DNA from 2 places in the Anaerobutyricum soehngenii genome. Region 2 is predicted to be linked to the other one. Evidence: riboswitches for the same ligand, from Rfam matches in the RefSeq annotation. Region 2 holds a riboswitch; the other holds the start of a gene.
The links. Region 2 has a riboswitch for cyclic di-GMP ahead of FYJ25_RS14980 (response regulator). Riboswitches for the same ligand answer to the same signal wherever they lie in the genome.
Positions count from the first base shown of each region.

Region 1: linked by a shared signal. The riboswitch ahead of FYJ25_RS00390 (prepilin-type N-terminal cleavage/methylation domain-containing protein) and the one ahead of FYJ25_RS14980 (response regulator) in region 2 are both predicted to bind cyclic di-GMP.

Region 1 covers NZ_VULP01000001.1:92,853-97,075, forward strand. The annotation lists gene FYJ25_RS00380 (PTS sugar transporter subunit IIA) at 1-73, shown strand, start outside; gene FYJ25_RS00385 (PTS transporter subunit EIIC) at 162-1,631, shown strand; cyclic di-GMP riboswitch class I at 1,806-1,881, shown strand; gene FYJ25_RS00390 (prepilin-type N-terminal cleavage/methylation domain-containing protein) at 2,077-3,015, shown strand; gene FYJ25_RS00395 (sensor domain-containing diguanylate cyclase) at 3,065-4,223, shown strand, end outside.
Region 2 covers NZ_VULP01000010.1:2,296-6,518, forward strand. The annotation lists partial or broken gene FYJ25_RS06290 (IS1634 family transposase) at 1-809, shown strand, start outside; cyclic di-GMP riboswitch class I at 1,080-1,155, shown strand; gene FYJ25_RS14980 (response regulator) at 1,554-4,193, shown strand.

The DNA.
Region 1 (4,223 bases), on a different contig from region 2:
TACCTATGATAAAATCAGTCTTCAAAAGGAGGGTGATGTTTTATTCGATGAAGCAGTTCTTAAGATTTTATAAAGAGATTTTATACAGAACTGTGCGTAATAATTAACCTGATTGGAACAATCCAATTAAGTATAATTTAAAAGAGAAGGAGGAGGAAATTATGAAATTTCTTCAAAAACTTGGGAAGGCATTAATGCTTCCTGTAGCGGTGCTACCAATCTGTGGTATCCTTATGGGTATTGGATATTGGTTATGTCCGGCAACTATGCAGGGCGGAGATATCCAGGGGGCAGCGAATCTGATTGGTCTGTTTTTGGTAAAAGCAGGAGCAGCGCTGATTGACCATATGGCAATTCTTTTTGCAGTTGGTGTTGGTGTCGGTATGTCAGAGAAGAATGACGGAACCGGCGGAATCGCAGCTCTTGCATCATGGCTGATGATGACAACACTTCTTTCAACAGGTTTTGTTACGACAATCATGCCATCTATCGCTGAAAGCGCAACAAAGACACTTGCATTTGATAAGATTGAGAATCCATTTATTGGAATTCTTGCTGGTGTGATCGGATCAATGTGTTATAACAAGTTTAAGGATACAAAGCTTCCGGACTGGTTATCATTCTTCAGTGGTAAACGTTGCGTGGCAATTATTGCCGGAGTAGTTTCCATTATTGTATCCGCAGTATTATTATTTATATGGCCATTACTTTTCGGTGCACTTGTATCACTTGGAAAGGCAATTGTAGGTATGGATGTTGTTGGAGCAGGTATCTATGCATTCCTGAACCGTTTGTTAATTCCTACAGGATTACATCATGCATTGAACAATGTATTCTGGTTTGATACGATCGGACTTGGTGACTTACAGCACTTTTGGGCTGGTGAGACATCTGCAGATGTAACATGGAGTCTTGGAATGTATATGTCTGGATTCTTCCCATGTATGATGTTTGGTATTCCTGGTGCAGCACTTGCAATGATTAAATGTGCTAAGCCTGAAAAGAAAAAACTTGCGATCGGTCTGATTGCTTCTGCAGCTCTTTGTTCATTTATCTGTGGTGTTACTGAACCGTTTGAGTTTGGATTTATGTTCCTTGCACCTGCACTGTATGTAATTTATGCATTACTTTATGGTATCTTTACTATGATTACAGTTGCACTTGGTTTCCGTGCAGGATTCAGTTTCTCTGCCGGTGCTATGGATTTGATCTTCTCATCTTCCCTTCCGGCAGCACAGAAGACATGGCTTATTCTTCCACTGGGAATCGCAGCATTTATTGTATTCTATGTGGTATTCCTTTTCGCAATCAAGAAGTTTGATCTTAAGACTCCTGGTAGAGAGGATGACGATCTTGAAGCAGAGAAGAAAGTGGAATTAGAAAGTAATGATTATACTGCCATCGCAGCAAAAATCCTCGAAGGATGCGGTGGAAAAGAGAATATTACAAGTATCGATAACTGTGTTACCAGATTGCGACTTGAAGTAAAGGATATAACAGCAGTAAATGATAAGGTAATTAAATCTGCAGGAGTTGCAGGGGTTATTAAACCTGGAAAGACTTCTGTTCAGGTAATTATCGGAACGAAGGTTCAGTTTGTTGCTGACGAATTTACAAAGCTTTGTGAATAATAGAAAGTTCTAAAAAGGACATGTGAGAAACTTTTGTTTTTCACATGTCCTTTTTAGTTTATAGCATTTATGATGATAGGGAATATTTTTTTCATAACTTTATTTATAAATGTTCCCAAGAATAACATTACCATGGACATTTTGACAGAAAAAAGGTATAATGGCAATAAAGAAATATAACTGTGGCAAATCAGTCGAAAGTCTGAGACGCAAAGCTAAAGGGCCTGTAAAATGGCAGCCAGTTGCAACGTTTTGAAGCATTGTCTGGAGGGCAGTGCTTTTTTCATTATTATGGATTTTATGATGACGACAGGAAGCGTTTGAATGTTAAATTAAGGATTTAGTTTACATAGAAAGCCGTAGCTTGTGTTGTGATTTTCGGTAATTTATATAAAGAAAGAAATAGGCTGAATAAGTGATAAATAAAAAATATAAACAAAGGAAGATGATTTTTAGTAAAATCTATAATAATAAAAACAGAGGTTTTACTCTGGTAGAACTTATAATCGTAGTTGCCATTATGGGTGTTCTTATTGCAATCTTAGCACCTGTTTATGCCAGACGTGTAGAAAAAAGCCGCGAGACGGTTGACATTGCTAATGTTCGTTCAGCATATGCAGAAATTATGGCTGAAGTGATGGATGAAGATGCATCGAATATAGTTAAGGTAGTAAAATTAAAACAGAAGAGAGATGACTGGCAGGCATTTGATCCTGTTGTAATTGCAGGAAAAACGCATTACAAAAGTCAGGGAGATACTGACAACTGGAAGGGAATTCCTGTTGCAGACGGGGAATGTGAGGTATCTTATAATGCATCAACGGGTATTCTTTTTGACTGGAAAGGAATAGGAAAAGATACGTCCGAAACAACAATAGATTTTAATGGAGATTTGCATGAAGTACTTAACAGAACAGGAATATTATCGGAATTAACAAATCAGTCGATTAAACGTTTTGAGATAGATTCTAAATGCTCTGATTCAAATATGGTTAATAAAGTAAATAAAGAGATTCAAGCAGAAGGTAACAATCTGCTACAATATGGTACATGGGCTTATCTTGGAAGTCCATCGAAAGATTCAAGCAGATATTTGTTTTGGACATCTATTGATACGAATCAGGTCGGGGCAGGAAAGAAAATACCAGTTATTGTAAGTAAAGCAGATGGTGGTTTTTATATATCTGAAACGACAACAGCTTATAGAAATCCTAAAGACAAGAAGAATTATGTTGCAATCGCAGATCATATTTATAATGATTATGGTTTTCAAACATATACCAAAGGTGAAAAATATAGCACGTTAAAGGAAGCTTATGAAGCATATTCTAAGCTTCTTAAAGAAGGGAAATACTCAGAATATAAAGATACTATGCCTAAATAGAAGGAGTTTTTCGGTACATAAATTGAAAAGGAAAAATATGGAGGAAGGTATGAAAGGGAAGAAAGTAGAAATGATATGTATAGTTGCTGTGTTGCTATTGTCATTTTTTTTGACGGAAAGATTGCAGAAGCCAGAAACTCATACATTTTATTCTCTTAACAGTGGATGGTATCAGATAAAAGATGGGGAGAAAATTCATATTGAATTACCTTGTTATGTTATGACAGATGCAGATGGAAAGATTGTTTTATATAATGATACGTTATCAGAAAAAGATCAGGGAAATTTTATCTCAGCTAGAGGAGTGCAGGATCATTTGCAAATATGGTTGGGAGATCGTGTTCTGTATCGTTATAAAGAAAATAAATTTCAGAAAAATAAACAAATGAAAGGAAAGATATGGGCTGATGTCTGTTTGCCAGAGAAAACGGGAGAGAAAACACTTAGTTTTATGTTTGAGGGTTCCCCCAATAGTTCACTGTATATACAGGCCCCGCTCATAGGAAGTTTTCTGGATATTGTTAAAAGTCATTTGTGGGAATCTGTTTTTTCAATTTTGATGATTATAGGAATGTTGGGGATGGGAATTGTTTCAGTAATCGTATTTTTATATACTAGACATCGTCAGATTATAGAGAAACGTTTTCTTAATGTGGCATTCTTTTTGATTTTATGTAGTTTATGGAGCATACTGGATTCAGGAATTTATCAGATGTATGGAAAACAGAATGCGGTAGGAATACAACTATCTTTTTATGCATTTATGCTTATGTCAATTCCAATGTTACATTTCGTACGAAACACAGTAAGCGAGGGTGTTCGATGGATTCCGAAAATATGGATTTTTCTTTTATATGGGGATGCTGTTGTACAGGGAGTTATAAACTATTTGTTTAAAGTTCCGTTTATATGTATGCTATATATAACACACATTATATTATTTACAGGAGTTGTAGCGATGATTCTTTTACTGTGGAAAGAATATCAAAAAAAGCGGACACAGGAATTGAAGTTTTGTCTGAAAGCGTTTGCTGTATTAGGTATTGGTGGAGTAATCGCAATTATTTTGTATCGGGTATTTTCTATTTACTGGTATGATGTGATTTTTCAGTTTGGTATTCTTCTTTATATTTCGTTTTTATTTGGAGGATTGCTTTGTAAAGTATCGAATGAGATTCAGTTTCACTTAGAACAGACGGTATTTGAAA
Region 2 (4,223 bases):
AGCTGAAAAAAGAAGAAAAAGAATGGGCTTTAAGCCCGCAGGGATTCAAAAGGGTATCTGATGACAAACCTGTTGATATCTCAAAACTGCCCGAAGACGACAAAGGACTTTATTACAAAGACGAACCATATACCACTAAAAAGTTACAGCAGTGTTTGATCATTACTTATTCCCCTAAATATGCCTTTTACCAGAAATCCATCCGTAGCAAACAGATAGAACGTGCACAAGCGGTGCTGGATTCCGGGAACACAAAAAAGAACCGCAGGAACCCAAACAATCCAGCCAGATTTATTGGAACAACAGCAGTTACAAAAGAAGGTGAGACTGCCAATATCCAGCATTATCTTGATGAACATAAGATTTCTGAAGAAAGCCAGTATGATGGACTTTATGCAGTATACACGGACCTGTTAGACGATGAAGTCAGCGATATTTTAAAAGTAAGTGAAGGAAGATGGCAGATCGAAGAATGTTTCCGGATCATGAAAACAGACTTTTCCGCAAGACCTGTTTATCTGCGGGATGAAAACCGGATCAAAGCACATTTTCTGATCTGTTTTCTGGCATTAATGATCTATCGTTTCCTTGAGAGAAAATTGAACTATAAATATACTTGTGAGGAATTATTAGATACATTAAAAGCAATGAATTTTGCAGAGATTCAGGAACAAGGATTTATAGCTTTATACAAACGGGAAGCCATTACTGATGATCTTCATGAAGCCTGCGGCTTTCGAACGGACTATCAATTTATAACGAAAAGCAGAATGAAAACAATCCAGAAAAAAAGTAAAAGAAAAGAATAAATTACCATACTTTGTGACAATGAGAAAAATCGCCACAGCTCAGTAAATACAAGGGTTGCAGCGATTTTTTCTTTTACAAACTGTCAAAGACGGGAGCAGGAAACAGTAATGTCAATGCTTCGTGGACTTCGAAAGTAGAAGAACAGTTCGAGTATATGTATCGGCTGTTCTTTTTTGATTTTCGGGTGTTAAAACGGTAATGTTTTTCTTGTATACAGTAGAGAACCATAGTATAATAAAACCAGTTTTTTTGCAAAAGTTTAAAAATAATAAGGAAATCGACAAACCAGATGAAAGTCTGGGACGCAAAGCTACTGGGCCTGTAAAATGGCAGCCAGTTGCATGAAATGAGGTGCACTGTCTGTTTGGCAGTGCTTTTTTATGGTAGAGCACTTGAATAAGTAATACAGAAGCTGTTTGGAAAAATATTGTGAAAAATAGCGGGGAGGTTATTGACAATTAATGAATGTAAAATTAAAATCTGGAAGCAAGCAAGCAAGCAAGCAATTGTAGCCTAGAGGATGGGAGAAAGATGAAGAAGTGCAAATTAGTACAGAATATAATGAATTTCAAATTTTGTTACATTATATTTTGCACAATTATATGTTTTATTGTTTTATCCGTTCCTACATTTGCCAAAGAAAACTCTGACAATGTTATCCGGGTAGGATCTTTTGAAGAAACTTATAATACGTCAATGAAAAGGGGGAAAGAAGAGGATATGGTTATGAGTATCTTCAAGATATAGCAGGTTATGCAGGTTGGAGCTATGAATACATAACAAGTAATTGGGAAGATTGCTTTACACAGTTGGAAAATGGAGAGATTGATATTCTTGGTGGCATTTCCTATACAGACGAACGTGCTGAAAATATGCTTTTTTCCGATATGCCTATGGGGGAAGAGAAATATTACATCTATATGGATGCATCCAATATGGATCTTACAGCAGGAAATCTGGATTCTTTTGAGGGAAAAAATATTGATGTGTTGAAAGATCATATACCGGAGGATCTGCTTAACGAATGGGAGTTAAAGTATGGTCTGCATACGCAGCATGTCAATGCTTCTAATACCGCAGAAGTTATGGACAAACTGTCGAAACATGAAATTGACTGCTTCGTTTCAGTAGAAGAATCCCGTTGGGAAGAATCAGATATTTCGCCTGTTACAAGTATTGGAGAGACAGAAATCTATTTTGCCATAAATCCCAGACGTCCGGATATCAAAGAAGCACTGGATAGTGCTATGCGCAGAATCAAGGATGACAATCCATTTTACACTGATGATCTCTACAGGCGTTATCTTTCTGCACAGAGCAGCTCGTTTCTTTCAAAAGAAGAAAGGGAGTGGATCGGGCAGCATGGAGCAATCAGGATAGGGTATCTGAATCAGGATGGCGGTATCAGTAGTGTAGATCCATCAACAGGCAAATTGACAGGTGTTATCACAGATTATGTGGATCTTGCAGAAAATTGTCTGCAAGGTCAGACTCTGGAATTTGAATTAAATGGATATGATACAAGAAGTGAACTGCTTCAGGCATTGCAGGATGGAAAAATAGACCTGATTTTTCATGCAAACCAGAATCCATACTTTGCAGAAACAAATGGATTTGCTTTGTCGGATACTCTATTGACTCTCAATATGGCAGCAATTACGGCAAAGGATTCTTTTGATGAAAATAAAGAGAATATAGTTGCCGTTGAAAAAGATAATTTTGCATTGAAGGCATATCTTTCATACAATTATCCACAATGGGAGATTATAGAATATGGGACATCAGATGCAGCAGTAAAAGCAATGCAGAAAGGGGAGACGGATTGTATTGTAAGAGATTCAGGTACTGTTTCAGACTATTTGAAAAATAATAAGCTTCATAGTGTTTTCCTGACAAAAGAAGCTGATGTTTCATTTGCTGTTCAGCAGGGAGAACCGGTTCTTTTGTCCATTCTGAATAAAACACTGACATCTATGCCTACAGCTCAATTTTCAGGTGCAGTAGTTTCGTATAATGCTTCTTTACGAAAAGTTACAGCGAAGGATTTTATTCAAGATAATTTACTGATGTTTTCACTCATAGTTGGAATCTTTATTTTTGTTGTCCTGTGTATAATTCTTGATTCTTTGAAAAAATCAAAACGTGCGGAAGAAAAATCCAAGAAGTCTGCTGAGCAGGCATTGAAGCTGAATCAGGAGCTTGAAGAAAAACAGCAGGAATTACATAATGCACTTGTAGAAGCACAGAGTGCCAATAAGGCTAAGACTTCCTTTTTAAATAACATGTCTCATGACATCAGGACACCGATCAATGGCATTATTGGCATGCTTACAATTCTTGAAAAAAGCGGAAATGATGGTGAGCGGGCAAAAGATTGCCTGAATAAAATAAATGAGTCTTCGAAACTGCTATTATCATTGGTAAATGATGTTTTGGATATGGCAAAGTTAGAATCGGATACCGTGGTTTTTAGTGATGAATCCATCAATCTGGATCAGGTATGTAAAGAAATCACGGAGTCACTATCTTTTCAGGCAGAAGAAAAAGGACTTCATGTTATAGGAGAACATGATGATTACAGTGGTATATATGTTTGGAGCAATGCAGTTCATCTGAAAAAAGTATTGATGAATCTGTTTACAAACAGTATGAAGTACAATAAGGTGAATGGTTCTATTTACATGAGTATGAGAACGATTGAAAGATCAGAAGATCACATGACATGTGAATTTAAAATAAGAGATAATGGAATTGGAATGTCAGAAGAATTTATAAAAAATAAATTATTTACTCCATTTGTGCAGGCAGATAATTCCCCACGTTCTGATTATAATGGGACAGGTCTGGGAATGCCTATTGTGAAACAACTTGTAGAAAAGATGGGTGGAACCATAACAGTTGAAAGCAAGCTTGGTGAAGGAAGCTGTTTTACTGTAATACTTCCATTTAAAATTGATACGAATGCACGACCGGAAGAAAAAGAAGATTTCAATACAGATATATCAGGTGTCCGGATATTATTGGTTGAAGATAATGAGCTGAATGCGGAAATAGCAGAATTTATGCTGACAGAAAATGGGGCTAAAGTAGAAACAGTGAAAAATGGGTTAGAAGCTGTTCAGCACTTTGAAGCCTGCGAATCAGGAACATACGATGTTATTTTAATGGATGTCATGATGCCGGTGATGGATGGGCTTACTGCCACAAAAACAATAAGATCCCTGGAACGGCAGGATGCAAAAACAATCCCTATCATTGCTATGACTGCAAATGCATTCAGGGAAGATGCAAAAAGATGTATGGAAGCAGGAATGAACGCACATTTGTCAAAACCGATTGTGATCGATGAAGTTATAAAAACAATTTTGAGATATGTACACTAATTGTTATGTAATTTCGGGGCAATTAACTAT